2 regions of the Clostridium oceanicum genome follow, and region 2 is predicted to be linked to the other one. Evidence: riboswitches for the same ligand, from Rfam matches in the RefSeq annotation. Region 2 holds a riboswitch; the other holds the start of a gene.

Region 1 (17,662 bases), on a different contig from region 2:
AGGGATAAATTTAGGATTTTTAACTTTTAAATATAAAAAGTTAAAATATTTATTTCCTATATTTGAAAATGGTATATCCTTTGGGTTTTTAAAATCTACTATTAAAATTTTAGGATTATATGCTAATATTTTAATATCAGCTTTTTATATTTCTCAAATTAAAAATAAAAAAAATGTAAAAAAAATATCAATAATTGGTCTTATTATAGTAATACAAATGATTATAGTTTCTACTACAGGGGTTATATCTACTTTTGGTATAGATAGAGCTGTAACTATGGCTTATCCTAAACTTGTACAAACAGAACTTGCAAGTTATTTTGGAATTTTAGAAGTAGGAGAGTTATTTGTAATGCTGCAGATGGTAGCAGGATGGTTTATAAAATACATAGTGGCTTTTGAGGCTTTACTAATAGCTATTAAGCATTTAAATATAAAAAATAAAAGGAAAATAATAATTGTTATAATTAGTATAATAGCTGGAGTTTTATGTTTGATTGTAAATAAAAATATATATAGGCTTTTATTTACCCTTCAAGTATATTCATATATTTGTTTTGTTAATTTTTTTGTAATACCTATTGTAGTTTTTCTTATTTTTAGCATAAAAAATAATATGAATAAAAATAAGAAAAATAAAGGTAATTTAAAAGGAAGTCAACATCTTAGAAAAAGGAAAAATTAATAATAGTACTTAGATATTTATAGATTAAAGTAAATTTATAGTTAAATGTATAATAAAATAAGAACCTAAAATAAAAAAAATGATACTATAATATTAAAGATAATATTGTTTTTTTTAATTAGGATAAATCTAATAATTTTTTTTTATTATTTTAAATTAATAAAATATTCCGAAATTTTACAGAAATATATTTTAAATTCTATGTTATAATAAAATAAATAAAATCTATAGAATAAGGAGTGAAGCCTTGTTGTCACGATGTGAAATATGTGGTAAAGAACATGCGGAAGTTCATCATATTGTTCATAAGTGTGAAGGTGGAATGGATATAGAAATAAATTATAAATATCTATGTGCTAAACATCATAGAGGAAAATATGGACCGCATAAAAATGAAAATGTTGATCTAAAGTATAAGTTAGAACTCCAAGAAAAGCTAGAAAATTTACTAGAGAAGGAGTACTATACTATTTCTGAACTCCAAATTAAACTTTCTATAAATAAAAATAAAGCAAAAAAAATAGTAAAAGGATTTAAAAGATACAAGGAAGGCTATAAAACAAAAGAGATAATATATAGGCTTATGGGAAATAATAACTATAGCTTGTATGAGATGTTTAATTGTGATGAATATGTAGCATTGAATTTAGCATAAATAATAATATTTTAAAGAGTGACAGAAATTTCCTGTCACTCTTTTTGTATTTATTTATAATTTTTATATTTATGTTTTTGTTTTTTTTATACATTAGTTTTTTTAAAATAATAGAGTTTACCTTCTTCAATAGAGTAATCTATAAGATTTTTGTTATATAAATATGATATAAAAGCAGATACAGCAGCTAAATCTAAATGATATTGATTAAAATCTAAAGTTATATCTTCTAAAACACAAATGTTTTCAAGTAAATCTTCTTTTGTTAAAGGTTGCTCTAATAATTCCATAATTAAATCTATATATTTTCTTATATTTTCTATGTTTTTATTTATTAAATCATAAATTTCTTCTTTTGAAATTAAATCCTTTGAGTGACTTATTACATAACAATCAGCATCTATTTCTTTGATTTTATTTAAAGATTCTAAAGCATCTTCTATACTATAGTAATAGGGCATAGAATATTTCTCTATTATTTCTAAGCTGAATAATGAATCTCCTAAAAAGCATACTTTTTCAGGAGTAACTATACCTATCTGTTCTATAGAATGTCCTTTTAAAGATATAATTTGAAATTTATCATCGTTAATTTTATTTAATCCATAGTCTAATATATAATCAACTTCTATAGGATGAGTACTTTTAATAAGTCCTTTTATAGGTGATGCTGAAAATAGAATAGAAGGATGAATTTCACTATTTTCCATGTATATTTTTTCTTTCTTAGAAGAATAAGTTATGCATCCAGGATAATTATTTTTAAAATAATTATTTCCACCACAATGGTCTAAATGGCTATGAGTATTTATTATATATTTAGGATGAAGACCATTTTCTTTAATAACAGATTCTATTTTTTTTCCATCAGATTTATTTTTACCAGTGTCTATTATAAGGCAATTTTTATTTTTGAAAGTATAAATTCCAATATTGGTAGGAAAATTTATATAATAGCTGTTTCCTTTTATTTTAGTAAGTTTCATAAAGTCACACCTTTTTTTATTATAGTATTTATTTAGGCATATTAAAAAAATAACTAGTTAGGTAGTAATTTCTTTAATAGATTTTCTTTAAAATATGTTAATACAATAACTACTAGCAGATTTTAAATTGTTATATTTTACAAAGTATATTCTTTTTACTTTTTATTTAGTTTTATATGCCTTATATTAAGAATTATATACTAAAGAGATATTTTTTTGTATATTAAAAAAATATATTTGACAGCTTGTTTTATTAGATGTATTATTTATATTGAAAGATGAAAATTAAATAATGAAGTAATCCTTCAGGGCGGGGTGTAAGTCCCCACCGGCGGTAAAGTCCGCGAGCTTTTATAAGCATGATTCGGTGAAACTCCGAGACCGACAGTTAAAGTCTGGATGAAAGATAGGGTTTTTATGTATTGATTAGCTAATTAATTATGAATTTTAGTATTTAATATATAATTTACTATAAGTCTCTGGAGATAATCCAGGGACTTATTTTTATGTAAAAACCCCTATTTAAGTACATTAAAATAAACATCTCGTATTTTAAATTTATATTACTTAAGTGTATTTTAAAAAAATTATTTCTGTGTTTTTGTAAGGAGGGATTTTCTGTGGAAAAAATAAATCATGAGTTTTATATGAAAAAGGTTTTAGATTTAGCTAAAAAAGGAAAAGGATTAGTTAATCCTAATCCCAAGGTTGGAGCTATTATAGTTAAAAATGGAGAGATTATAAGTGAAGGGTATCATAAATATTATGGAGGGCCACATGCAGAAGTATATGCACTTAAAAATGCTAAAAAGGACATAAAAGGGGCTACCTTATATGTTAATTTAGAACCTTGTTCTCATTATGGGAAAACTCCTTCTTGTGCTGTAGCGGTTTCAAAATCAGGGATAAAAACAGTAGTAATAGCAATGAAAGATCCTAATCCTAAAGTATCAGGTAAAGGTATAAAAATTCTTGAAGATAGTGGTATAGAAGTGATAAATGGGATTATGGAAAAAGAAAGTAAAAGGTTAAATGAGGTTTTTATAAAACATATAACTACAAAAGAGCCTTTTGTTCTTATGAAAACAGCATCTACATTAGATGGGAAAATAGCTACTAAAACAGGAGAATCTAAGTGGATAACAGGAGAAAAATCAAGAGAAAAAGTCCATAGTGTAAGAAATGAATATATGGGAATAATGGTTGGAATAAATACTGTTTTAAAGGATGATCCACTTTTAACAACTAGAATAGAAAAAGGAAGAGATCCAAAGGTTATTGTAATAGATTCTAAACTTAAAATTCCTAAGGAATGTAAAATATTAAAAACAGTAAATGACAGAAAAATATATATAGCTTGCACAGATAAGTGTAATAAAGAAAAAAAAGAATATTTAAAACAAATTGGAGTTAATATAATTGAACTTAAGGGAAACAAAGAAGAAAGAGTTCCATTAAAAAATCTTATGAAAGTTTTAGGAGAAAAAGGATTAGATAGTATTTTATTAGAAGGTGGAGGCACACTTAATTTTTCAGCATTAAAAGAAAAAATAGTAGATAAAGCTATGTGCTTTGTAGCTCCTAAGATTATAGGTGGGAAAGAATCAAAAGCCATGATAGAAGGTGAAGGAATAAGCCATTTAAAAGATGTATTTACCTTATCTAGCTGTAGTGTAGAAACTATTGGTGAAGATATTTTAATAGAAGGATATATAAATAAATAATTAAAGAAAATACTTAATTTTATAAAGTTATAGTGATTATTTGTATATTTTCTTTATAAATAATCAAATTATATTAAGAAAGAAGGGAGATTATGTTTACTGGAATAGTAGAGGAAATAGGGAAAATATTAAGTATAAAAAATGGATCTGATTTTTTAGATATTGAAATAGAAGGAGATAAAGTTTTAGATAGTATTTCTTTAGGAGATAGTATAGCCGTTAATGGAGTGTGTCTTACAGTAACAAAATTTGATAAAAAAAATTTTACTGTAGATGTTATGGCAGAAACTATGAGAAAAAGTAATTTAAAGTTCCTTAAAAAAAATAGCTTAGTAAATTTAGAAAGAGCTTTAACTTTAAATAAACCTTTAGGTGGACATATGGTAAGTGGACATATAGATGGAGTAGGTAAGATAATTGATGTTAAAAAAGAAGGTATAGCTACTATTATATATATAAGCTCTTCTAAAGATATATTAAGTTATATAGTTAAAAAAGGTTCAGTAGCTTTAAATGGAGTTAGTTTAACTGTTGTAGATGTTACAGAAAAATATTTTTCCGTAAGTTTAATTCCACATACTAAAAAAGAAACAACTCTTATTTACAATAAAAAAGGTGATGAAATAAATATAGAGTGTGACGTTATAGGAAAATATATATTTAAATTTTTAAACTCTAAAGAAAATAAAGACAAGAAAATAAAAACTAATATAGATGAGAATTTTTTAAATAGATATGGATTTCTATAATACTATACTTTAGAAAGGTATAACTTTAACTATATAAAAGTTTAAAGTAGAGAAGTATTAAAACTTTATATAACATATATAAATGGAAGATATGTGTTATTAAAAATTGAATTTATTAAAGAAGCTATAAAGTGAAAATAATTTTAAATATTAAATTAAGAATATTCTGTTATATGAAAGGGTGGAAACTATGAATTTTAAATTTAGTTTGATAGAAGATGCTATAGAAGATATTAAAAAGGGAGAAATGGTTATAGTAGTTGATGATGAAGGTAGGGAAAATGAAGGTGACTTAATAATAGCTGCAGAAAAAGCTACTGGGGATAAAGTTAATTTTATGGCTAAAGAAGCTAGAGGTCTTATATGTACTCCTGTAGCTAAAAAAAGATTAGAAGAGCTAAAACTAAAACAAATGGTTCAAGAAAATAGTGATGCTTTTGGGACAGCCTTTACTGTATCTGTTGATGCAGTAGGTACAACTACAGGTATTTCTGCTTATGAGAGAGCCTTTACTGTTTCAAAAATAGTAGATAAAAATTCTAAGCCAGAAGATTTTTTAACACCAGGACATGTATTTCCACTAGAAGCTAAAGATGGTGGAGTATTAGTCAGAACAGGTCATACTGAAGCAGCGGTGGACCTTGCAAGGCTCTCTGGATTATATCCTGCAGGAGTAATATGTGAAATTATGAAAGATAACGGTGAAATGGCTAGAGTACCAGACCTTATAGAGTTTTCCAAAAAACATAATATAAAAATTATAACTATAAAAGATTTAGTTGATTATAGAATAAAAAATGAAAAATTAGTACAAAGAGAAGAGCCAGTAAAATTACCTAGTAAATATGGAGATTTTAAGGCAATAGGATATAAAAATTTACTAACAGGGGAAGAACATATGGCTGTTGTAAAAGGAGATATAAGTGGAGAAGAACCTGTACTTGTTAGAATGCATTCAGAGTGCTTAACTGGAGATGTATTTGGTTCATTAAGATGTGATTGTGGACAGCAATTAGAAGTAGCTCTTAAAAAGATAGAAGAAGAAGGAAAAGGTGCAGTAGTTTATATGAAGCAAGAAGGTAGAGGTATTGGTCTTTTAAATAAATTAAAAGCATACCATCTTCAAGATGGAGGAATGGATACTGTAGAAGCTAACTTAGCTTTAGGGTTTGAGGAAGACTTAAGGGACTACTGGGTAGGAGCTCAAATATTAAAAGATTTAGGAATAAAAAATATAAAACTTATGACTAATAATCCTAAAAAAATAAGTGGAATTTCAGGTTTTGATTTAAAGATAGTAGAAAGGGTACCACTAGAAGTAGGTTGTGTTAAAGAAAATATAAAATATTTAAAAACTAAAAAAGAAAAGATGGGACATATGTTAAAAATAGTTTAGTTAAGGAGATTAAAAGGCATTTGTAATTATATTAAATAAATATAGATTGTGTTTTTTAAATTAAGCAAAAATATTAAAAAATCAGGAGGAATTAGAATGAAAGTATTTGAGGGAAAACTTACAGGACAAGATTTCAAAATAGGACTAGTGGTAGGAAGATTTAATGAATTTATTACTTCTAAATTATTAAGTGGTGCTATAGATTGTTTAAAAAGACATGGAGTTTCAGAAGACAGCATAGAGATATCTTGGGTGCCAGGAGCTTTTGAAATACCACTTATAGCTAAAAAAATGGTGGAAAAAGATAAATATGATGCGTTAATTTGTTTAGGAGCTGTAATAAAAGGATCTACTCCTCATTTTGATTATGTATCTAATGAAGTATCTAAAGGTATTGCCCATGTATCTTTAGAAAAAGGAGTACCAGTAAGTTTTGGAGTATTAACTACAGATAATATTGAACAAGCAATAGAAAGAGCAGGAACAAAAGCAGGAAATAAAGGGTATGATGCTGCAATGACAGCTATTGAAATGGTTAGTCTTATAAAAGAATTAAATTAGGTATTAATCTCATTTAGTAACAATAAAGTTTAAATAATAAATTAAAAGCATATGTAGCAAATAGGTAATATTTGTACATATGCTTTTTTATTATAAAGAGAATTATATAATATTAATGTAAATATATTATATGTTTTTGTTTAAGCAACTACTTGGTATAGCATTTTAATAGCTACTAATAAAGACATAGTTACAAATATAGGTTTAATTAATTTTGAACCCTTATTTAAGGCAAGTTTAGTACCAAATCTAGCACCTATTATCATACATATAGCTACTGGAATAGCTATAGAATAGTTTATTTTGCTATTAAATGCAAATAATAATAATGAGGTTAAATTACTAGTACAATTTAAAATTTTGGAATTAGCAGAAGAACGTACAAAATCAAATTTAAATACAGCTGTAAGTCCAAATATTAAAAATGCACCAGTGCCTGGACCAAAAAAACCGTCATAGAAGCCTAAAGAAAAAGAAATTATAATTCCTAAAAATATATTTTTTTTATTTAGTCCTTTAAATTTATTTTCCATACCAATATCTTTTGAAAATAAGGTATAAATACCAACAATAAAAAGTAATACAAGTACTATTACATTTAGATATTTAGGATCTAAGCCTAGAACAGTATTAACACCGAAGATAGCTCCAACTAAACTAAAGGGTATTAACATTTTTAACAGCTTAAAATTAGCCTTTCCACTTTTGATAAAACCATAAGAACTTGTAACAGCAGAACAGCTTGCGCAGAGTTTATTTGTTCCTAAGGCAATGTGAGGAGGTACACCACAAAGTAGGTAGGCAGGGATAGTTATAATTCCTCCGCCGCCAGCTATAGCATCTATTATAGCTGCAAGGAAGCCTACAAAGCAAAGGAATAAGATTTTAATAAGCAATAAATAACACTCCAATCTTTTATTATTATGTATAGTTTTATTATTAAATGATAGTTTTTTTTTATTAATATCATTTAATTTACATACATTATAGCAGAATAAAAAAATAGGTCCATTCACAAATTTGTATATTTGTTTAAATTGTTAATAAAATTTTATAAATTTTATTGGGATGCTAGTATTTACATATAGATTTTACTGTAGCATAATAGTATTTGTTGCTGGAATTAAAAGGAGGAATATATATGAAAGAAAATAAAGATAACAATAGTTCTAAAGAAAATGATATAAAAGAAAAAAATGAGGAAGAAGTACAAACACAAACTATAGATAAAGAAATAGATAAAACTCAAAACAAACAAGTTAGCAGTAAAGATAAATCTGATAAAATTACTTTTTCAAATCTTTTGAAAAAAGGAATAATTAATACATTAGGAACTATGTTTATATCAGTAGGCATATTAGCCATATTAGGGTTGATTTTTAAATACATACTAGGTTATTATATTATAGACCCATGGGGAATGTTATTTATAATATTTTTAATAGTATCTGTATTTTATCCTTCCATTAATTATGTATATAAGAAAAAAAAGAAAAAAGATTAATTTTGAAAGGAAGAAAAATTGACCAATGAGAAAAGGAAAAGAATATGAATTTTTTATAGAAAGCTCAGAATTTCCATGTGTAGGTATAGCTAAACAAGACGGATTAGACGTTTATATAAAAGGTGCAGTAGAAGGTCAAAAGGTATTAGCTAGAGTTACTAAAAAAAGAAGAAATTATGCTAAAGCTAAACTTATAAAAATAATTGAAAATGTACCACAAGCTATAGAACCTGTATGTCCTCACTTTGGAATATGTGGAGGATGTAGCATACAATATATACCTTATGAAGATCAATTAAAATTAAAAGAAAAGCAGGTATTAAATTTATTCCATAATAAAGATATAAAAGATTTTGAATTTTTAGGAGTAGAAAGTAGTCCAGAAAAATATGAATATAGAAATAAGATGGAATTTACTTTTGGTGATATGGAAAAAGGCGGAGATCTTACTCTTGGAATGCATGTTAAAAATAGAAGCTTTTCTATAGTTAATGTAGATCAATGTAAAATTGTAGATAGTGATTTTAGAGAAATATTAAATTTAGTAGTAAACTATTTTAATGAGAAAGATATGCCTAAATATAGAGTTATGAGTCATGAAGGATATTTAAGAAACTTAGTTATTAGAAAAGGTAAAAATACAGGAGAAATCCTAGTTAATATAGTAACTACTTCTCAAATGGAATTTGATTTTAAAGAATTAAAGGATAAAATATTAAATGAAAAATATTTAGGTCAAATAAAAGGAATTCTTCATACAATTAATGATTCATTATCTGATGTAGTTCAAATTGATAAATTAGAAGTTCTTTACGGAAAAGATTATATAATGGAAGATATTTTAGGTTTAAAATTTAAAATATCCCCAGAGTCATTTTTTCAAACTAATTCTAAAGGTGCAGAAAAGCTTTATAGCATTGTAAAAGAGTTTATGGGAGATGCTAAATCAAAGGTAGTATTTGACCTTTATTGTGGAACAGGAACTATAGGACAGATCGTAGCTAAAGATGCACAAAAAGTTATTGGAATAGAACTTATAGAAGAGGCTGTTAAGGCTGCAAAGGAGAATGCTAAATTAAATGGCATTACAAACTGTGAATTTATAGCTGGGGATGTAGCTAAGGTAATAAAGGATATACATGAAAAACCAGACATAGTAATATTAGATCCCCCAAGGCCAGGAGTTCATAAGGTAGCATTAGAATATGTAGCTAAATTTGATCCTAAAGAAATAATTTATGTTTCTTGTAATCCTAAAACTTTAGTTGATGATTTAGAGTATTTAAGAGAACGTGGCTATCAAACTGAAAAAATTAAAATAATGGATTTATTTCCATCTACTCCTCATGTGGAGACTGTAGTTAAATTAATTAAGCAAAATTAATAATATTAGCCATTATTTTTGTATAAAACAGTTGATTTCCACCGGTTTGCCACTGGTTATGTTTAGTTAGTGGCAAACTATTTTATTATTAAAAAACATAAATTTTTTAATAATAAAATAGTTTAAAATTAAATGGATTTTACGAATAAAAGTACCATATAGATTTATCATTTATATATTTTCTAAGGTTTTAAAAGATATATATTGAGTGAAAATCTTTTTATTCATTAGTATTTATTTTGTATAGTGTAGGTGAGAAGTTTTAAAAAGTGTAATTAATGATTTATTGCTTGAGCTTTTTATTATATATTCTATTAGGGTTTTGAGGGAATCTTCCTTCTAAAACTCTTTTTTCTTGTTCACAAACTTCTTTTATGCTCCAAAAACAACAAAAAGAAAATACTCCTAAAGAAGTAGATATAGTTATATTTTTAGTATTGAATGATACTAATAATGAAAAGATTCCAAATAACACAAAAATAAATATACTTTTTTTCCCTAAATAATATTCTGATTTTATTACAATAGGATGAAATAGTCCTATTAATATAAAAGCAATTAATCCATGAAAAGCACCTAAATAATTCATTTGGATTCCTCCTTAAAGGTATTAATATAACTAATAATATTTAGTGATATGTTACTATAATATGTAATTTAATAAAAGTTATGTAAATATATTAGTATATTATGGTATGAAAGTAATCATATAATTATTAAACTAATTTCAATAAAAATTACATATTAAAAAATTTAAATATTAATAATATAGTAAAATTATAATAGATATTGAAAAAATATTATAGAATATTAAAAAGGTAAGTAGATAGATTTGTGTAAAAAAACAAATTTATCTACTTACCAATATAATATGAAATGTAGGTAGCTCGTTTTTATATGAAACTAGCTACCTATTAAAATTTACTTACTTATAAGTTCTTTTATATCTATTTTTTTATCTTGAAGTCCATTTTTAATCATAAAGTCTTGAGTTTTTTGAAGTTCCTTAATATCTTTATCTTTTATTGTTATATCAAAATCATACCATTTATACATTTGTTTTGTTTCTTCAATAGTTAAACCTACTTCTTGAGATACTTTTTTTAGTGTTTCTTCTTCATGTTCTTTCATAAATTTTAAAGTTTCTTTATGGGTAGATTTAAATTTATCTACTAAATCTTTATGATTTTCTAAAAATGTTTTGCTAACTGCAGTTACTATTGTACCATCAACTATTCCTTCTCCATTTGCTACTATTTTACCACCATTTTTTATAGCTTTTAGTGCAACTGGACCTGCTAATAGGGCAGCATCAACATTTTTATTATTTAATGCAGCAAAACCTTCTGGTAATCCCATATTTATAAAATTAACATCTTTACTTGTTAAATTATTTTTTTCTAAAGCTCCTACTAATAATTGATGGAGTACTGTACCTTTAGGACCTGCTATCTTTTTACCTTTTAAATCTTTAGCTGTTTTTATATCTGGATTATTACTTATTATCATAAAAGCTTTTGGTGCTCTGCTATATATACCTATTATTTTTAAATCTACACCATTTGCTTTAGCTAATATAGCTGATGTACCCCCAAGAGCATGAAGAATTTGCAAATCTCCTGAAGCTAATGCTTGAGTTTGTTTAGGACCAGATGTTATTTCATGCCAATTTATTTTAATATCATCTTTTTTAAAAGCATTATCAAAAGAATTTTGTTTCTTTTCTAATATAGATGGAACATTTAGAGGGGCTTTAACATATGTAAGATTAATTTCTTTAGGTGTATCTTTTTTTACATTTGTTTTTTTATCATTATTAGCACAACCTATAAATATTGCACTTGTTACAAGTAAACTCATACATAATGATAAAATTTTGAATTTTTTCATATTATACACTCCTTTTAATATATTATTGAGATAATTGCATAATTAAAAAATCTAAGATATTGCATAATGTATATATTTAATGGTGTTGTTAATATAACATATTGAAAAATCTTTATTTTAAAATTAAATATGTAATTCCCTCAAATATAAATAAAATATTTTTATATAAACATTTGAAATTTGTTTTATAACTTTGAAAGTATATCTTCTTTTATATTTAATAATTTTTCAGATGATATGTTTCGTGGAAACTCTAAATTTATATTATATTCTTTTAGAATTTTTCCTTTATCTAAAATAACTATTTTATGACCTATTAATAGTGCTTCATCTACATTATGAGTTACAAAAACTATACCTTTATTAGTTTCTTTATATAATCTTAAGATTTCTTTTTGCATATAGGCTCTAGTAAAGAAGTCTAAAGCGGCAAAAGGTTCATCCATTAAAAGTATATTAGGCTCATAAGCTAGAGCTCTACCTATAGCTACCCTATGTGCCATTCCACCTGATAGCTGAGAAGGATATGCTTCACCAAATTTTTCTAATTTCATAAGATGCAGATATTTATTTTCAATATTAGTATTTTTTTTATCTAAGAAAAAAGTTATATTTTCTCTAACATTAAGCCAAGGAAAAAGTCTGCTTTCTTGAAAAACCATACCTATTTTTGGTTTTACTGAATTATAATTATTAAAAAATTCAACAGTACCACTAGTAACAGTATCAAGATATCCTAAAAGTCTAAGTAAAGTAGTTTTTCCACAGCCACTTCTGCCTAAGATAACAGTAATTTTGTTATCTTCTAATAAAAGATTTAAATTATCTAAAATTTTCACCGGTTTACCATTTATATGAAATTTTTTAGTAACCTTAGTTAATTTATAGCCCCTCATGATTATTCACCTCTTTTGTATAGTTAAATTTATTAGTTAAAATTCCAAATAACCAATCAGACAAGCAACCAAGAACTCCGATACATAATATTCCTACTATAACAATAGATGAACGTGATAATTGTTCACCATCTAAAATTAAATATCCAAGCCCTGAAGAAGCGGCTATCATTTCAGCTCCAATTATAGCTCTCCAACTATAACCTATTGCTAATCTCATACCAACTAAAATGTCAGGTAAAGCCCAAGGTATTATTATTTTTTTAAATATATTTAGTTTACTAAGATTAAAAGTTTGTCCAACTTCGATTAATTTTTTGCTACAACTTTCAACTCCATTAATAGTATTTAGTAAAACAGGGAAAAATGAAGCTAATATTATAATTATTATTTTAGATTTTTCTCCTATACCAAACCAAAGTATTAGAAGGGGAACTAATGATAGAGGAGGCGTATGTCTTAAAAATCCAAGTAAATTTTTAAAATAATCATAAATATTTTTATTAACTCCAAATAGAATTCCTATAGGAATTGCTAAACAGATTGTTATAAAAAATCCTTCAAATACTCTTAAAGTACTTATAGATATATGTTTGATTAAATCACCTGATTTTATTAATATATATGCTGATAATATAACTTCTTTAGGTGTTGGAAGAATGTAAGAATTCCACCATTTCAAAGTACTTCCAATAATCCATATAATAAATATTAATATTATAACTAAATGTTTTTTAAATTTATATGCCATCACCATTATTACATCCTCCTGAACAATATAACATCTCAATAATATCATATCCCTTTTGGAGAAAAGATTCATTAAATTTATCTTCGCCACTTATTTCTAAAACATTTTCTGAAATATCTCTAAAAAATCCTAAAGGTATTGGAGATGATTTGCATTTTGAAACCCTTTGTATATTAAACATATTACAAATTTCTAACCAAGTAAAAAACTTTATACCTTGTTTATCTTTAAAAACATTTGTTCCTAGTTCTTTTAAAGCTTTGCATGGAGTTGTTATAATAAGGTTATTTTCTTTTGAATCTTTTATGTGAATATCATATAAATATTTTGCTGTATGTATTAAAATAGGTTCAATTTTAGGTACAGTATAAATATTTTTATTTATATTTTTATTTTTATTTATATGATTAATAGCAGTAGGACAACGGGTATCTAGTACTGTGTTTTTAGAAGTTAATATTATGTTTTTAAACTTGTTTTTAACTATTTGAATTTGTCCACTTGCTGAAATCACCTTAAATCCGTTCTTATTAAGCTTATTTTTAATATTATCTAAATTTTTTTTATACATTTTTTCAACTACAGGATTTATCCATATATAATTCAATATTTTCACCACCTTTACATTATGAAAATGAGATTCATTATCATTTAATATAATATCAAATTCTACTTTATCAGTCAAATTTTTTATAATAATAAGGTTTACACGTTATAAATAAAATTATTTTTAATATAAAATAAATCTCTATTTAAAATATAAAAATAAATTTCCAAAATAGTAATGGATAAACTTGTGGATATCTCTTAAACAATCTAGTTTCACTATTTGTTGCTGGCTTTTTTACTATAAAATTTAATATTAATTTTGACAATAGTATTTTAATTCCAAAAGTTTAACACTAGTGATATATAGTAAAAAATAAAATAGATAAAATTAGCTACTTTATTTTTTATAATTTCAATATTTAAGATTATAAAAAAACTGCTCAACTTAAATTATTTGTGAGCAGTTTGTTTTATTTGTTGAATGATTTTATTAGCTATTAATTTAGAATCTATTTTGTAGGTTCCATTTTGTATTTGTTTTTTTATATTTTCTAATCGTTTTCTTTCACTTGTATATTTGCACATAATCCGAATTCACTCCTAATAGGTCAGTAAAATTTATTAAATTAAGTTTAATATGAACTAGATGTAAAAAACTATATTTCAAATGAATTTTAACACATAAGTATGCTTAGTAGAGTGAATATGTAATAAACGTTGAAAATTTTGTCGTAAAAGGTTGAAATTTGTTGTAAAAATTAAATAAAGTTAAATAAAATATTTAAGTTGTAGATAAAAAAATTAAAAAAACTTTGTTCTAATAATTAATTTACTTTAATAAATATAGGAATGAATTATTAGAATGGAGGTAAAGTGATGAATATTATGAAAAAATATTTAAAAATAGTGGGAATGGTTTTTTGTGGTTTAATTATGGTAACTTGTTTATTTAATGCAAAAGTTTTGGCAAAGGAAAATGAAAATAACAAAATGCCAGAAGAGAATAAACTTGTAAAAGCTAAGGTAATAGAAAGTATGGAAAAACAAGGCAAAGAAAGAAAAGTAAAAATAATTATAGAAGAAGGAAAATATAAAGGAAAAGAATTAGTAGTAGCTAATGAACTTAGAGTATCTGATAGCAAACCTTTAGTTCTTAAAAAAGGACAAAGAGTAATTGTTTATATTTCAGAAGATGGAGAAGGAAATTTAGAAGAGACTTACATATATGAGTTTGTAAGAGAAAAATATATAATGGTTCTGGTAGCTATTTTTATTTTACTATTATTAATTATAGGTGGGTTTAAAGGATTTAAGTCTATTTTAACATTAGTAATAACCGGATTATTTGTAATTAAAATATTAATTCCTAAAATCATAAAAGGGAGTGACCCAATTACTACATCTATAGGTGTATGTATAGGAATAATAATAGTAACTCTTATAATATTAAATGGATTTCATAAAAAAACTTTATCTGCAATAATAGGAACTTCTACAGGAGTTATTATAGCTGGTATTATAGCATTGATTATGACAAAATTAATGTCTTTATCTGGAATAGATGAACAAGCTTTTAATTTAATGCAAAGAGTAAGGGGAGTAGATTTTAGTTTTCAAGGAATACTATTTGCAGGGATAATATTAGGTGCATTAGGAGCTGTAATGGATGTTAGTATGTCTATAGCTTCATCTATGCATGAAATTGCATATAATAGTAGAAGAATTTCAAGACAAGAAATTATTAGAGCTGGTATGAATGTAGGAAAAGATGCAATGGGAACAATGTCAAATACATTAATACTTGCCTATGCAGGAGGAGCATTAAATGTTATTATGTTTTTTGCAGCTCAAAATATTTCACTAACATATATAATAAATAGCCAAAATATAGCTTCTGAAATAGTTAGATCTTTAGCAGGAAGTATAGGACTTATAATTACAATACCAGTAACGGTTTTTATAGCTGCTTTTTTAGAAATTAAATAAAAATATAAATTAAAAAATATGAAAAGAAATAATAAAATACTCACTAGTTATTTATTTGAATGTAGGTAAATAAATGATATAATAGACGAGATATTAATTGAATTAAAAAATAACAGGTAACAAATATAAAAATCAAATATTAATTGCTTTTTTAGTTTGTTAATTATATTTTAAATAATAAATAACAAAGATGAAGAGAAGGTGCATTATGATAGAATTAGGAAAAGTACAAAAATTAAAAATAATTAGAGATACATCAATAGGCGTTTATTTAAATTGTATTGAAGATGAAGGGGAAGAAGATATATTACTTCCAAGAAAACAAGTGCCAGAAGATTTTAATGTAGAAGATGAAATAGAAGTATTTGTTTATAGAGATTCTGAAGATAGAATGATAGCTACAACAAGAAGTCCTAAGATAAAACTAGGAGAATTTAAGTTTTTAAAAGCCGTAGATAAAACTAAAATAGGAGCTTTTTTAGATTGGGGATTAGAAAAGGATTTGCTTTTGCCATTTAATGAGCAAACAAATGAAATTGAAATAGGAAAAGAGTATATAGTAGCACTTTATGTAGACAAAAGTGATAGATTATGTGCTACTATGAAGATAAATAAAATGTTAAGAGAATATTCAACATATGAAAAAGATGATGAGGTAACTGGAATAATTTACAATGTAAATCCAGAAATGGGTGCTTTTGTAGTTATAGATGGTAAATATGATGGATTAATACCTAAAAATGAAATGTATAATGAATGTACTTATGGTAAGACTGTAGAAGGTAGAGTAACTAAGGTTAGAGAAGATGGAAAAGTATATTTAAGCATAAGAAAAAAGGCTTATTTACAAATGGACGAAGATTCAACTATTATTTTAGAAAAAATTCAAAGCCAAGGTGGAGTTTTATATCTAAATGACAAAAGTGATCCAGATAAAATAAAAAGTGAATTAAATATGAGTAAAAGAGCTTTCAAAAGAGGGGTAGGAAGACTTTTGAAAGAAAGAAAAATCAAATTTATAGAAAATGGAATAAAAGCTATATAATTACTAATTATGGTTTAATATACAATAATTATAGATAATTTATATTAGTAAATAAAAATATTTAGTTATAAGAGATATTTTTATTGCAATTTACTTACTAAAATGTTATGATTACTAAGTGATTTGTTGAAAATTATTAAGTTTCAACCCTATAAGGAAGATCTTATGGGGTTTTTTATTATAAAAGATTTATCCGATTGAATTACTACTCTAAGGATTCTATACTATATAAATGAAACGCAGATTAAATTTTTTATCTGATAATAGTAGCAAAAAGGCAGGTTTAAAATGTCTGATTAACTGATTCATACCAATTTTAAATTTGGTTTATCTTTAAGTGGAATATGAGAGTGGTAAAAATTTGGGTAGGAATTTCTAAATTCTAGAGAGGTAAGAAGTTTTTTTAAAATTAAAGAATCTTTTTACATATAAGAATAGTAAATTAGAATTCATAAAATAAAATATTTTTTATCATATTCACAAAAAGATGTTAAAAAGGAAGGTATGAAATGGCAGAAACAAAATTTAATGAACTAGGACTTAAAAAAAATATACTTAAAGCGATAGATGATATGGGGTATACTACACCTTCAAAAATTCAAGAACAAATAATACCAGTTATTCTAGAAGGTCATGATGTTATAGGGCAAGCTCAAACTGGTACAGGTAAAACTCTTGCTTTTGGTGCTCCTCTTTTAAGTAATTTGGTTAAAACACAAGGAAAAATAAGTAGTATAATACTTACACCTACAAGAGAACTTGCAATACAAATAAGTGAAGAATTAAAAAGAATATCTAAGCATTCAAAAGCAAAATTACTTCCAGTATACGGCGGAAGTCCTATAGAAAGACAAATTAAATCTATAAGAAAAGGTATAGATATAGTTGTAGGTACTCCTGG
Region 2 (15,268 bases):
AGCTTCTGGTATAGTGTCTGGTATAGGGCCTGTAACTGCTAAAAAAATAGTTGCGAAATTTAAAGAGAAATCCTTAGATATATTAGATAATGATATAGAAAAGCTTAAAGAGATAGAAGGTATTGGTAAAAAGAAAATAGAAACTATAAAATCTTCTTATGAAAAGCAAAGAGAAGTAAGAAACATTATGATATTTTTCCAGCAATATGGAGTTACTGCTAACCAGTGTGTAAAGATACATAAAAAATATGGAGTTAATTCTATAAATAAAGTACGTAAAAATCCATATATACTTACAGAAGATATATCTGGTATAGGGTTTAAAACTGCTGATAAAATTGCTAAAAGTTTAGGGATAGAAGCAGATTCACCTTTTAGAATTCAAAGTGGAATAACCTATATAATAAACCAGTTTTGTGCGTTAGGAAATACTTATATGCCTATGGATAAACTAAAAAAACAAGCAATAGATATTTTATGTGTTAAAGAAGAAGAGATTGAAAGAAATATATATGTAAGTGTTTCTGAAAATAAACTTAAGATAGAGGAAGCTTATAATAATAAATGTGTATTTAATTTACCCTACTACTATTGTGAATTAGGAGTAACTAGAAAGATATTAATGTTATCTTTAAATGAGTATAAAGATTTAAAAATAGATATAGAAAAAGAAATAGGAATATTTGAAAAAAGTAATAGTATAACTTTTGCACCATCACAAAAAGAAGCCATAAAAGGAGCTTTTGATAATGGGGTTGAAGTAATTACTGGAGGACCTGGAACTGGTAAAACTACTATAATAAACTGCATAACGGATATATTTGAAAAAGCCAATATGAGGGTATTTATGGCAGCTCCTACAGGAAGAGCAGCAAAGAGAATGTCAGAATCTACAGGACGAGAAGCTAAAACTATACATAGACTATTAGAGATGGGAATAGGAGAAGATAGGGAAGGATTATTTTCAAAAAGTGAAGATACTCCATTAGAATGTGATGTAATTATTATAGATGAAGCTTCTATGATAGATATAATGCTTATGCATAGCTTGCTTAAGGCTATATCTTTAGGCACAAGACTTATTATAGTTGGTGATGTGGATCAACTTCCTTCTGTAGGTCCTGGTAACGTTCTTAGAGATTTAATAGATAGTAGATGTGTTAAGATTGTTAGATTGAAAGATATTTTTAGACAGTCAAAGGAAAGTATGATAATAGTAAATGCCCACAAAATTAATAGTGGAGAAATGCCCTTATTAAATAAAAAAGATAAAGATTTTTATTTTATAGAATGTGAAGATCCAAATAAAATTTCAGATACTTTAATAGACCTTTGTAACAAAAGGTTACCAAAATTCAATAAAAAGTGGGATAAAAAGAAGCATATACAAATACTGTCCCCTATGAGAAAAGGAATACTTGGAATCAATAATTTAAATGTTCATTTGCAAGAAATTTTAAATCCTAAAGATAAGGATAAAAAAGAAATAAGTTTTAAAGACACTATATTTAGAGTTGGGGATAAGGTTATGCAAATAAAAAATAACTATACCCTAAAATGGACTAGAAAATATAGTGAATTAGAAAAAGATGGTGTAGGGGTATTTAATGGAGATGTAGGATATATAGAAGACGTAGATGAAGAAAAAAAGACAATAACTGTATTATTTGATGAAGATAAAAGGGTAGTTTATGAAGATTTATATTTAGATGAAATAGATTTAGCATATGCTGTAACTATACATAAAAGTCAAGGAAGTGAATTTCCAGTGGTTATTATACCAATGTTTATGGGTCCGCCACTTTTAATGAATAGAAATCTCCTTTATACAGGAATAACAAGAGCAAAAAAGTTAGTTGTATTAGTAGGATCTTTAAAAGCTACTAGTTTTATGATAAGCAATAATAAGAGCTTTGAAAGATTTTCACTTCTTAAATGGAGAATAGTTAATGTAATAGAGAATGGGCTTTCAAGTGAAAATAATGATAACAATTAAAGGAGAGTAGTTTTTATGACTTTATTAAAAAAGTATGGTTATGAAAAACATGAACCTAGTGAAGTCTTAGATTATATATCTTCATGGTGTAAGAGTGAAGAAAGATTTTTAAATGTTATAGCAATACCTTATAATGATTGTAAATTTTTTGTTGATATTATATTATATTTTATAAATCATGGCAAAAATATATTATATGTAACTAATGAAAAAAAAACAAATGTAAAGATAGTTAGATATTTAAAAAAGCTAACAGGTTTTAATGATTATTCTTATGTGAAAAATCCAAAAACTAAAGTAGAATCAAAGTTAAAAATAACAGATTTTAATATAGGGGATTATTTAAATGAAAAATTTGATTTAGTAATATATGATGATATAAGTAATTTTTCTTTTCATAGTAAAGAAAATATACAAAGATTAATAAAATCTAAGCTTAAAAATGAAGGCAAAGCTATATCCTATTCTATTGAACCAATACTTCCATATTATAGACACTTTTATATACCTTTTAGAGAAGATAAAATGCCTATAATAGAACCTAGGATTATGATTACTAGAATAGATCTTAATAAAGAAATACCGTTTATAATGTATGATTATTTAGAATGGTCTATAAAGTCTAAAAGAAAAGTTATAGTTTATACTTCATCTAATAGGGTTAGTGAAAATTTATATAAATATATAAATAACAACAATATTAATTTTGGTGTTAGTGTAACTGTAGATAAAAATTATAAAAACTACAAAAAGATTGACGAATTTATGAAAAGTGAAAAAGGTATAATAATAACCAATAATTTTAATAACATTCCTTGTAACATAAAAAATACAGATCTTATAGTTTATGGAGCAGATTCTTTTAATTATAAAGAACTTGTTTATTTATGTGGAGTAGTTGGAAGGAGTGAATATAATTTTAGAGGAGAAATTATGTTTTTAGCTAATAGTGAAGAGGAAAGTATGGATAAAGCTAAAGATATAATTAGAAACTTTAATAAAAGAGCATGGAAAATAGGTTTATTGAATTTATAAAATATATAGGAGATTGTGTTTTAGAGGTTATATATCCTCATACTAACAATTGCATAATATGTGATTCTTATGTAGAAAATAAATTCTTATGTAGAAATTGTGAAAATAAAATAAAATATTGTTATGATCCTTATATAATTGATAAAAATGGGTTAAAAGTTAAAATATATTCAGTAGCCTACTATTCAGGAATAATTTTAGAACTTATTATAAGACTTAAATATAAAAGTGATTTTAAAAGTGGAGAAGTATTAGGATTTTTAATGTATAAAAAAATATTAAAAGAAAATTTAAATATAGATTATATAACTTATGTTCCTTCTACTAATAAATCCCTTAAAAAAAGAGGTTACAATCAAAGTAAATATTTAGCTAAAATTATAGGTGATTATACGAAAATACCTATAATTAATCTTTTAACTAAAAATGATAATGCTAAAGATCAGATTGGCTTAAATAAAGAAGAAAGATGGAAAAATGTAAAAAATAGCTTTAACTTAAAGTTTAAAGAAAATATTGAAAATAAAAATATACTTTTGGTAGATGACGTTTTAACTACTGGAGCTACTACCTTTTATTGCTTTAAAGAATTAAAAAAATTAAAGATTAATAATGTTTTTGTATTGACTGCAGCCAAAAGTCGTGTATAATTTAAATGTAATTAAATTAGGTTTGTGGTTGAAAGTCGATGCCAGTCGCAGGCGAAGCGATCCACGTAAGTTAAATAAAATATTTAATGAGCATGGTGCGGTTTAGAAGTAAGACCTGCCGTTTCACAAGATGAAACGAGAGAACTATTAGTGAGAGGCACAACACCGGGTAGCAAACGTTCCAGCAGGCGAGTGTGGGGTCAAAAACCAGGTCAACTAATTTGATTGTGAAAATAAGATTCATATTTATATGAGTCTTATTTTTTTATACAGCAAATGTTAAAGGACAAGCTAATAGTTATTATTATTTAATATTTATATAATTAAACTTAATATTTTGTAAATTCTAAATAATTGTGTTGTATTTTTGTGTTAAAAGTATTAAAATATATTTAAACAATAAAAAACAAACTTAAATAAAAAATAATAAATTTAACTATAACCCATAATTGGGACAGAAAGAGGGGCTGAAGAATGAAAATAAATGTTATAGGTAAAAATATCAAGGTAACAGAAGCCTTAAGGGATACTGTGGAGAAGAAATTATCTAAGTTAGACAGATTTTTCAACCCAAATGTGGTGGCAACTGCTACACTAAGTGTAGAGAGAAACAAACAAAACATAGAAGTTACAATTCCTTTTAATGGAGTAGTATTAAGAGGCGAAGAATCAAATGGAGATATGTATGCTTCTATAGATTTAGTTATAGGCAAATTAGAAGGACAAATTAGAAAACAAAAAACAAAACTTCAAAAAAGAAAATATAATGATTCATTGAGATTTAAATATATACCTGATAGAAAACAGGAAGAAGATGATGAACCTAAAATAGTAAAAACAAAAAGGTTTGCAATGAAGCCTATGTCATCTGAAGAAGCAGTGTTACAAATGGAGTTAGTTGGACATAATTTCTTTGTATATAAAGATGCAGATACTGAAGAAGTAAATGTAGTTTATAAAAGAAGAGATGGAGATTATGGATTAATAGAACCAGAATTTTAACATAAAATTAATATAAAAGGTTGTGCAGCAGACTTTTCAAGTGTGCTGCATTAATTTTTATAAAAAATTAGCATGTTTTACAAAATTTATACCTTATATATAGCTTAATAAGTTGAATGGTATATTGTTAAATGATATAATTTTAAAAGATTAATAATAAATAGCGAGGATGAAAAAATATGAAGCTTTTTGATAAATTATTTGGAACTTATAGTGAAAGAGAACTAAAAAGAGTCAATTCTACAATAAATAAAATAGAATCATTAGAACCTCAGTTTAAGAGTTTAAAAGATGAAGATTTTAAGCCTAAAACAGAAGAATTTAAAGAAAGAGTAAAAAATGGTGAAACATTAGAAAGTATTTTACCAGAAGCTTTTGCTTTAGTTAGAGAAGCAGCTGTTAGAACTGTAGGCTTAAGACATTATAAAGAACAGCTTATAGGTGGAATTATACTTCACCAAGGAAGAATTGCTGAAATGAAAACTGGTGAAGGTAAAACATTAGTTGCTACATTACCTGCATATTTAAATGCCTTAACAGGAAAGGGAGTACATATAGTTACAGTAAATGACTATCTTGCAAAAAGAGATAGAGATATAATGCTTCCAATATATGAATTCTTAGGATTAACAGCAGGAGTTATACTTCATGATTTAAATAATGATGAGAGAAAAGAAGAATATAATTGTGATATAACATATGGAACTAATAGTGAATTTGGATTTGATTACTTAAGAGATAACATGGTTGTTTATAAAGAAGAAAGAGTACAAAGAGAGCTAAACTTTACTATAGTGGATGAGGTTGACTCTATTCTTATAGATGAAGCTAGAACTCCTCTTATAATATCAGGACAAGGTGAAAAATCTACGGAATTTTATAAAGTAGCAGATTATTTTGCAAAATCACTTATTGCAGAAAAAGACTTTACAATAGATGAAAAAGCTAATTCAGTAATACTTACAGATCAAGGTGTAGAAAAAGCAGAGGATTTCTTTAAATTAGAAAACTACGCTGATCCAGATAATATGGAAATACAACATCACGTTGTTCAGGCATTAAAAGCTAACTATATGATGAAAAAAGATAAAGATTATATGGTTAAAGGTGAAGAAGTTCTTATAGTTGATGAATTTACAGGAAGAGCTATGGAAGGAAGAAGATATAGTGATGGTCTTCACCAAGCTATAGAAGCTAAAGAATCTGTAAAAGTAGAAAGAGAATCTAAAACTTTAGCTACAATAACTTATCAAAATTACTTTAGAATGTATAATAAGTTATCTGGTATGACAGGAACAGCAGAAACAGAAGAAAATGAGTTTAGAGAGATATATGGATTAGATGTATTAGTTATACCTACTCATAAACCTATGATAAGAAAAGATCAACCAGATTTAGTTTATAAAACAGAAAAAGGGAAATTCAAATGTATAGTTGAAGAAATAACAGATAGAAATAAAAAAGGTCAACCAGTCTTAGTAGGTACAGTAAGTATTGAAAAATCAGAGCTTTTATCTGATATGCTTAAAAGAAAAGGTGTTAGTCACCAAGTTTTAAATGCTAAATATCATGAGAAGGAAGCAGAAATAATATCTCATGCAGGAGAATATGGTGCAGTTACTATAGCAACAAATATGGCAGGTCGTGGTACGGATATTAAGTTAACTGAAGAAGCAGAAAAAGCTGGTGGACTTGTTATAATAGGAACAGAAAGACATGAATCAAGAAGAATAGATAACCAATTAAGAGGTCGTTCAGGTCGTCAAGGAGATCCAGGAGAATCAAGATTCTTTGTATCTTTAGAAGATGATCTTATGAGAATATTTGGTTCTGAAAAAATGCAAAATATAGTTGAAAAACTTGGATTAGAAGAAGATGAAGCAATAGAAAGTAAGATGGTATCTTCAGCTATAGAAAGTGCTCAAAAGAAAGTAGAAGGAAATAACTTTGATATAAGAAAAACATTACTACAATATGATGATGTAATTAATAAACAAAGAGAAATTATATATAAACAAAGAACAGAAGTATTAGAAGGTGAAGATTTAAAAGATCAAGTAGAAGCTATGATAAAAGATCTAGTTGATCAAACTGTAGCTAACCATATTTCAGGAGAAGAAGAAGAATTTGAAAATGAAATTAAAAATTTAGTTGAATACTTAGAAGATATATATCTTCCTAAAGATACTATAAGAATAGATGATATTTTAAAATTATCTGATGATGAAATAAAAGAAAAATTATATGAAACAGCTAGAGTAATATATGATGCTAAAGAAGCTGAAGTTGGAACAGAACAAATGAGAGAAATTGAAAGAGTTATATTACTTAGAGTAGTTGATACTAAATGGATGGATCATATAGATAACATGGAACATTTAAAACAAGGTATAGGACTTAGAGCATATAAACAACAAGAACCAGTTCAAGCTTATCAATTTGAAGGTAGTGAAATGTTTGAAGAGATGATTTACAATATTAAAGTAGATACTGTAAAATATCTTTACCATGTTCAAATAGAAAAAGCACCAGAAAGAGAGCAAGTAGCAAGAGAAACAACTACTAATTATGATAGTAGTGAATCTTCTAAAAAAGAGCCTGTTAGAAATGAAAATAAAGTTGGAAGAAATGATCCTTGTCCTTGTGGAAGCGGGAAAAAGTATAAAAATTGTTGTGGAAGAAGAGCTTAAAATATATAAAAAAACCAGGAATCATTAATTGGTTTCTGGTTTTTATATAGATTATTTTTAGGTATATGAAAATAAATAATAATTGACTAATTATTTATTTAAATGTGCCCTATAAGAGGTGGAGTTTTATATGATATTACAATTTGAAGAATTAACAGATAATCTAAATATTTTAATGGATACTATAAAAGAGATTGGAGAGTCTCTTTGACAAGGGAAAATTAGAAAATAGAGTATCAGAACTACAAAATAAAATGCAAGAGCCAGATTTTTGGCAAGATGTATCAAAGGCTCAAAGTATAAGCTTAGAAGAAAAGTCTATAAAAGATAAGCTTAATAAATTTAATAATATAAAAACAAGAATAGAAGATTTAGATATTTTAATACAAATGGCTATAGAAGAAGAAGATTATTCAATGAAAAAAGAAATCTTTAAGGAATATAAGCTTTTAAGTGATGATATTAACAATTTTAAAATAGAAACACTTCTATCTGGTGAGTATGATAAAAATAATGTTATAATGACACTTCATGCAGGGGTTGGAGGTACAGATGCCCAGGATTGGACTGATATGCTTTTTAGACTTTACACTAGATGGGCAGAAAGAAAAGGACTTAAAGTTAAAATATTAGATTTAATAGACGGAGATGAAGCAGGTCTTAAAGGTGTTACTTTAAGAGTAGTTGGACAATTTGCTTATGGATATTTAAAATCTGAAAAAGGTATACACAGATTAGTTAGAATATCACCATTTAATTCTAATGGCAAAAGGCAAACTTCTTTTGCATCAATAGAAGTAGTACCAGAGCTTACTCAAAATCAAGAAATAGAAATAAAAAGTGATGATTTAAGGATAGATACTTATAGGGCAGGAGGAGCAGGAGGACAGCATGTAAACAAAACAGAGTCTGCAGTTAGGATTACTCATATACCTACAGGAATTGTTGTCCAGTGCCAAAATGAGAGAAGTCAGCATACAAATAAAGATACTGCTATGAAAATGTTAAAATCTAAATTAGTAGAGCTAAAAGAAAGAGCTCACAAAGAAAAAGTTGAAGATTTAACTGGAGAGTTAAAAGATATTGGATGGGGAAGTCAAATAAGATCTTATATATTCCATCCATATAATTTAGTTAAAGATCATAGGACCAATGTGGAAACAGCTAATACAGGTGCAGTTATGGACGGAGATATAGATATGTTTATAATGGAGTACCTAAAGGGAAATTTTTAGATGATATAAAAAAGATGACTTCTTTTTATAGAAGTCATCTTTTTTAAGGATAAAGAAAACTTTGCTAAGCTTTTTTCTTTTTATATATTTTAGGGATTAAAATTATTAAAACTAACCCAGTTAAAGATACAAAAATTATAGGTTTATAGTATAAAATAAATATATTATTTGAGAAAGCAAGATTAACTATTTCTTTTGAGGATATATTGTAACATCTTTTTATAGATTCTTTATTTATAAAATCAATTTTGTCTTTAGGAGTGTGTATTTTAGAAGAATCGTTATCGCAAAAAGTTATAGCTTGAATATTTTTTTCTCTAAAAGGACTATGATCGCTAGAGTCTTCAAAAATATAATTAAAGTTTATTTTACTATTTGAACATATAGAAGAAACATTTTTTATAAGAGGTGTATTTATTGTATCTTTTTTAGATCCCATTATACAAAGGGGTACAGATTTAGCTCCACCTATCATATCAAAATTTAAGACAGTACTACCTTTTAAAACTTTGTTAAAATCTTTTAAAAAGGCTTTAGAGCCTAGAAAACCAAATTCTTCTGCATTAAATCCTACAAATATAATATCTCTGTCTGGTTTTCCTAAAGATTTAATGTATTTACTCATTTCAAGCATAAAGCAGGTTCCAGAAGCATTATCTAAAGCACCAGAATATATTGTGCCATTTAAATCTTCCCCTACATGATCAAAGTGAGCAGATAGTACAATAGGAGGTTTTGATGAGTCTTTTCCCTTTATACGTCCAACTACATTATTTAAAGTCGTTTTTTCTACAGTATAAGGTATAAAGCAATTAATTCTATAACCTAAGTCAACATTATGTTTTAATTCTTCAAAAATTTCTTTTGTAACCATTATATACATACCATGTGGAGCATCTTTCATAAAAGAACTTCTAAAATTTAATTTGTTTTCTGGGCTAGAAAATATCACAAAATGTTCTTTATCATCTTTTATTTGAATAAAATCTTTTTTCATTACAATATCACTTTCTTTGTTGAAAGAAAAATTATTTTTTCTAAAATTAAGCATATCTTCTTTAAAATCTTTTCCATAGGAATATTCTTTTACTACTTTATCTTTATTATTTAATACTTTAAGGTAAGGTTTATTATTTTGTTTTTTAGGATAATAACAAGAAAAAGATTGAAAATAGTTGTTTTTATAAGGAAGTATATTATTTTTTTTAAAACTGCTTTTTACAAATTCTGATGCTGCAGTATTTTCTATACTACCAGGTAGCCTCCCTTTAAAACTATCAGATGATAAGAAGTCTATATTTTTTATAACAGAATCTACATTAAATTTTTTTATACAAAAAAATTTTTGTAAGCTCAAAGACAAGGTTACAAATAGAAGTATTATAACTAAGTATTTAATTGCTCTTTTCATATAATTCTCCTTAATAGTGTTTATAATTAAATTTATATTAGTTTGATAAAATATATATAACTGTTATAATATATTTTTAGTGACATTATTTATAATTTAATAGTTTTCGGAGGTAAAAATGAGAAATATAAACGATATATTAGCTAAAGAGTTTAATTTATCTATTAAGTATATAGAAGCAGTAATAAATTTATTGGATCAAGGGAATACAGTTCCTTTTATAGCAAGATACAGAAAAGAAATGACAGGAGGCATGAGCGATAGCCTTTTAAGAGATCTTACAGATAGGCTTACTTATCTAAGAAATTTAGAAAGCAGAAAAGAAGACGTTTTAAGAATAATAGATGAACAGGGAAAACTAACAGAAGAATTAAAAAAATCTATTTCAAAAGCTGAAACTATTACAGAAGTAGAAGATTTATATAGACCATATAAACCTAAGAGAAGAACTAGGGCAACTATTGCAAAGGAAAAGGGGTTAGAACCTTTAGCAAATTGTATATGGGAAGGAAGTTTTAAAGAAGATATAATAGCATATGCTAGTGAATTTATAGATGAAGAAAAAGAAGTTTTGAAAGAAGATGATGCTCTTCAAGGAGCAATGGATATAATAAGTGAAATTATATCTGATGAAGCAGAATATAGAAAATGGATAAGAAAGTTTGTTGAAAGAGAAGGGGTTATAGAAACAAAAGGGAACAGTGAAGATACAACTCCTTATGAAATGTATTATGACTATAATGAAAAAGTAAAAACAATACCTTCTCATAGAATATTAGCTATAAATAGAGGAGAAAAAGAAAAAATATTAAATGTAAAGATTACTTGTAATCAAGAAAAAATAGTAGAATATCTTAATAAAAGATGTTTAAAAGGAAATAAACAAACAGATACTTATATAGAAGAATCAATAAAAGATTCTCTAAAAAGATTAATATATCCATCAATAGAAAGAGAAATAAGATCTCAGCTAACAGAAAAGGGAGAAGAAGGAGCTATAAACATATTTAAAGAAAATTTAAAGGCTCTTTTAATGCAATCTCCTATAAAAGGAAAAGTAGTTTTAGGATATGACCCAGGATTTAGAACAGGATGTAAAATAGCAGTTTTAGATGAAACAGGTAAACTATTAGATACAGCAACAGTTTATGCTACAGCTCCACAAAATGATGTAAAAGGTTCTATAAAAACATTAAAAGAATTAATATATAAACATAATGTTGATGTTATATCTCTTGGAAATGGAACTGCAAGTAGAGAATCAGAAGAAGTTATATCTGAGCTTATAAATACAGTAAAAGAAGAAAAAGGAAAAGATGTTTACTATGTTATAGTATCTGAAGCAGGAGCTTCTGTATACTCAGCTTCAAAATTAGCATCAGAAGAATATCCTGATATAAATGTATCTTTAAGAGGAGCTATATCTATAGGTAGAAGACTGCAAGATCCTTTAGCAGAACTTGTTAAAATAGATCCTAAATCAATAGGAGTAGGACAATATCAGCATGATGTATCTCAAAAGAGATTAGATGAATCTTTAAAAGGTGTAGTAGAAGATTGTGTTAATGCTGTAGGAGTAGATTTAAATATAGCTACACCATCCCTTTTATCTTATATAGCAGGGGTAAATGCTTCTATTGCTAAAAATATAGTAGCCTATAGAGAAGAAAAAGGAAAATTTGAAGGAAGACGTGAGCTTTTAAAAGTTAAAAGATTAGGTGAAAAAGCTTTTAAGCAGTGTGCAGGATTTTTAAGAGTTATGGAAAGCAAAGAATGTTTAGATAATACTTCAATCCACCCAGAATCTTATAAAGCTACAAAATCACTTTTAAAAATCTTAGGATACAAAGTAGATGACATTAAAAATAATAATCTAAATGATATAGATACAAGAATTAAAGACTTAGAATTAGATAAAATATGTGAAGAAATAAATATTGGGAAACCAACATTACTTGATATAATAAAAGAAATCAAAAAACCTGGAAGAGATCCAAGAGAAGAATTACCTAAACCTATATTAAAAACAGGAGTAGTTGATATGTCTCAATTAAAACCAGATATGGTTTTAACAGGAACAGTTAGAAATGTAGCTGACTTTGGAGCTTTTGTAGATATAGGAGTTCATCAAGATGGATTAGTACACATAAGTCAGCTTTCAGATAAATTTGTAAAACATCCTTTAGATGTAGTTAAAGTAGGAGATATAGTTGAAGTTAGAATTTTAGAAGTAGATGAAAAAAGAAAGAGAATATCTTTAAGCATGAAAAAATAATTAGCATATATTTTAGTATAAATTTATAAAATTAAATGTAAGAAATAAAAGTAAATTGTGAAAATTTTAAAAAATATTATATATTACGTTATTTAGATAGTTGAATAAAAAAAATAATTGATATATAATAGTAAATGAAAAATATATATAATAATATATATCTTCAGGGCGGGGTTAGATTCCCCACCGGCGGTAAAGCCCGCGAGCCTATATAGGCATGATTCGGTTAAATTCCGAAGCCGACAGTAAAGTCTGGATGGAAGAAGATGCAATTGCGATTTTAAAGCCCTGATATTTATCAGGGCTTTTTTTACTTGTAATTGTACCTCCCTAAAGATTATAAAAAATTAGGAGGTTAAAAATATGCAAGATAAAAAATTAAATAAACTAGTAAAGGTTTCTATACTTGGGGCTATTGCATTTTTAATTATGTTTATAGAAGTGCCAATTCCAATATTTCCTGAATTCTTAAAATTAGACGTAAGCGATATACCAGCACTAGTTGGAGGGTTTGCATTAGGACCTGTATCTGGAATAATGGTAGAACTTATAAAGAACATACTTCATGGAATATTTAAAGGAGGAACAGCTTTTGTAGGGGAAGCAGCAAACTTTTTCGTAGGATCTGTCCTTGTAGTTGTAGCTTCGTTAGTATATAGAAGAAATAAAAATAAGAAAAATGCGGTTTTAGGATTAATTTTAGGAACTATAGCAATGTCAGGTGTAGCTGGAATATTAAATTATTATGTATTACTACCTTTATATGAAACATTGTTACATTTTCCAATTAAAGCAGTAGTTGCTTTAGGAAATAAAGTAAACCCAAAAGTTACAGACTTAAATTCATTTATAATATGGGCTATAATACCTTTTAACATTCTTAAAGGAGTAATAGTTTCAGCTATTACAGTTTCTATTTATAAAAGTGTATCTGTTGTTATTAATAAAAGTGAAAATACTAGTAAGAAATTAGCTAATAATAGATTGTAATTTAGCTCTTTAGAGGAGTTAATAAAGATAGTATTATAAAAAAAGTAGCAATACCAATTATGTTGGTAGGCTACTTTTTTGTTATACAGTTTTAAAATTTTTAATATATAGCTATTATATTTATATATTTTTTTATAATACTATGATACCTAGGTTTATAGCAGTTTCTGTAAAGCCAGAAACAATTCCTATAGCAAAATCTCTAAAAGCATCATATATAGGATTAATATCTGCAATTGCTAGTAAAACAAATATTAACATTCCTAGGGTAAAAATAGTTTTTTTCTTTTTATTCATATAGATAACCTCTTTTAAAATATATTTTTTAGACATAAGTTTTTAAAATTCTACTTACAAGGGTTCTACCATACCATCTATAAATCCATTAACAGCAGATTCTATTGCATTTTTTAATATAAAAACTACTATTAAAAAAAGAATAATTTTAATGGCAATAAATAAGTATTTATTTTTAGTTTTATACATTTAAATATCATCTCTTTTATATTGATTTTACTTATTGAAATATATTACAAAAATAGTTTATTATTCTAATACGTTGTTGTTATTATATCAACAATAATCTCCATTTTCAACCAACATATGTAAAGATATATTATGTGATTTTATGATTTTTAGTCAATAAAATAGTTTTTATAAAGATATATGCATCTATTCTTTTTATTTAAAATAAATCTAAATTTAATATATAAACTATTAAATTTATTTTTATCATAAGTACCTAATTTTTGTACAAAATGATATTATATTTTTGTAGAGAGATTTAATAATAAATATGGAATTTAATACTTATTAAATATAAATACTTTTGTATACGATAATTAAGCAAAGTTATTGAGAGGTGAATTGAATGCCAAATATTATTCCAGTAAATAATTTAACTAATATTAAAAGTAAAAAGCTATCTACCAAATTGTCATTTAAAGTAGATGAGGTATTTAGAGCTAAGGCAATTGGTGAAGGAGAAAATGGAAATGAAGTAAAATTAAAAATGGTGGATGGTTTTGAATTTACAGCTTCTCTTGAAGAAAATAGCGAACCTTTAAAAGAAGGTATAACAAAATTTAAAGTGGTAGGCCGTGAAGATGGAAAAATTAAATTAAAAGTTTTAAAAGATAGCGGTGAAGGTAATAAAAATATATCTAAAGATTCTATAGAAAGTTTAATAGAAAAATTAGATATAAATATAAACAAAAAAGAATATGCTATTTTAGAGAAAATGGTAAAACATAATATTCCTATAACAAAAGAGAATATATCTGATGTGATGAATTTATTAGATTTTGCAGCTAAAGCAAAGTCTAGTCCAAAGGAAATAGAGGATTTTATTAAAGTATATATGGAAAGCAGGAATATAAGTCCTAACAGTAAAGAAGGACAAGCTATAACAAATATACTAAAAGACGTATTTAATAATATGAAAAATATGAGTGAAGAAGATTTATTTTTATTTTTAGAAAATGGTATAGATTTAACTTCTGAAAATATAAAAAGTTTCAATGACACATTTAAAGGAACTAATTCTATCTATAAGGGATTAAAGACAGTTGAAAATTTAGTCAAAGATAATAATGTTCAAAATGAAAATAAATTAAATAATGAAAATCCAGATTCAGTTAGTATAAATAATACAAAAACTGAAAAAGATTTAGCTTCCAATATAAAGAATTTAATTAATGAGATTGATAAAGAAATTAATAATGGTTCAAATATTAAAAATCAGCAAAGTAATATAAATCAACCTAGAGAAAATACAAATGTAGATCAAAAAAGTAATATAAAAGAAAATAAAATATTAAATACTTTAAAACAATTGATTAATTCTGGGAATAAAGAGAATGTTTCTATAGCTAAAGAGATATTAGGGAAAATGGATAGTACTACTCAAAAAAGTATATTACAAAAATTAAGGAGTGAAGAAAGTTTATCTTTAAAAGATGGAGATAATAGTTTAAATAATGCT

Evidence for each region. A riboswitch is a leader RNA that binds a small molecule or an ion and turns the genes downstream of it on or off. The one in region 2 is predicted to bind FMN.
Region 1: another riboswitch for FMN. It lies ahead of ribD (bifunctional diaminohydroxyphosphoribosylaminopyrimidine deaminase/5-amino-6-(5-phosphoribosylamino)uracil reductase RibD); the one in region 2 lies ahead of ABDZ71_RS14610 (ECF transporter S component).

Annotation. Positions count from the first base shown of each region.
Region 1 is NZ_BAAACG010000019.1:267,748-285,409, reverse strand. It holds gene ABDZ71_RS17805 (endospore germination permease) at 1-685, shown strand, start outside; gene ABDZ71_RS17800 (HNH endonuclease signature motif containing protein) at 936-1,340, shown strand; gene ABDZ71_RS17795 (MBL fold metallo-hydrolase) at 1,427-2,326, opposite strand; FMN riboswitch at 2,624-2,742, shown strand; gene ribD (bifunctional diaminohydroxyphosphoribosylaminopyrimidine deaminase/5-amino-6-(5-phosphoribosylamino)uracil reductase RibD) at 2,947-4,050, shown strand; gene ABDZ71_RS17785 (riboflavin synthase) at 4,143-4,799, shown strand; gene ABDZ71_RS17780 (bifunctional 3,4-dihydroxy-2-butanone-4-phosphate synthase/GTP cyclohydrolase II) at 4,990-6,195, shown strand; gene ribH (6,7-dimethyl-8-ribityllumazine synthase) at 6,292-6,756, shown strand; gene ABDZ71_RS17770 (sulfite exporter TauE/SafE family protein) at 6,897-7,652, opposite strand; gene ABDZ71_RS17765 (DNA-binding protein) at 7,898-8,260, shown strand; gene rlmD (23S rRNA (uracil(1939)-C(5))-methyltransferase RlmD) at 8,286-9,644, shown strand; gene ABDZ71_RS17755 (DUF4491 family protein) at 9,928-10,233, opposite strand; gene ABDZ71_RS17750 (ABC transporter substrate-binding protein) at 10,566-11,534, opposite strand; gene ABDZ71_RS17745 (ABC transporter ATP-binding protein) at 11,720-12,430, opposite strand; gene ABDZ71_RS17740 (ABC transporter permease) at 12,417-13,181, opposite strand; gene ABDZ71_RS17735 (hypothetical protein) at 13,171-13,797, opposite strand; gene ABDZ71_RS17730 (flagellar biosynthesis anti-sigma factor FlgM) at 14,181-14,315, opposite strand; gene ABDZ71_RS17725 (YibE/F family protein) at 14,607-15,716, shown strand; gene ABDZ71_RS17720 (CvfB family protein) at 15,925-16,761, shown strand; gene ABDZ71_RS17715 (DEAD/DEAH box helicase) at 17,271-17,662, shown strand, end outside.
Region 2 is NZ_BAAACG010000013.1:117,125-132,392, forward strand. It holds gene recD2 (SF1B family DNA helicase RecD2) at 1-1,996, shown strand, start outside; gene ABDZ71_RS14575 (competence protein ComF) at 2,012-3,031, shown strand; gene ABDZ71_RS14580 (ComF family protein) at 3,004-3,681, shown strand; gene hpf (ribosome hibernation-promoting factor, HPF/YfiA family) at 4,156-4,683, shown strand; gene secA (preprotein translocase subunit SecA) at 4,863-7,373, shown strand; one part of gene prfB (peptide chain release factor 2) at 7,504-7,581, shown strand; one part of gene prfB (peptide chain release factor 2) at 7,583-8,608, shown strand; gene ABDZ71_RS14600 (M28 family metallopeptidase) at 8,673-10,019, opposite strand; gene ABDZ71_RS14605 (Tex family protein) at 10,138-12,294, shown strand; FMN riboswitch at 12,450-12,566, shown strand; gene ABDZ71_RS14610 (ECF transporter S component) at 12,658-13,284, shown strand; gene ABDZ71_RS14615 (hypothetical protein) at 13,417-13,581, opposite strand; gene ABDZ71_RS14620 (hypothetical protein) at 13,636-13,770, opposite strand; gene ABDZ71_RS14625 (hypothetical protein) at 14,156-15,268, shown strand, end outside.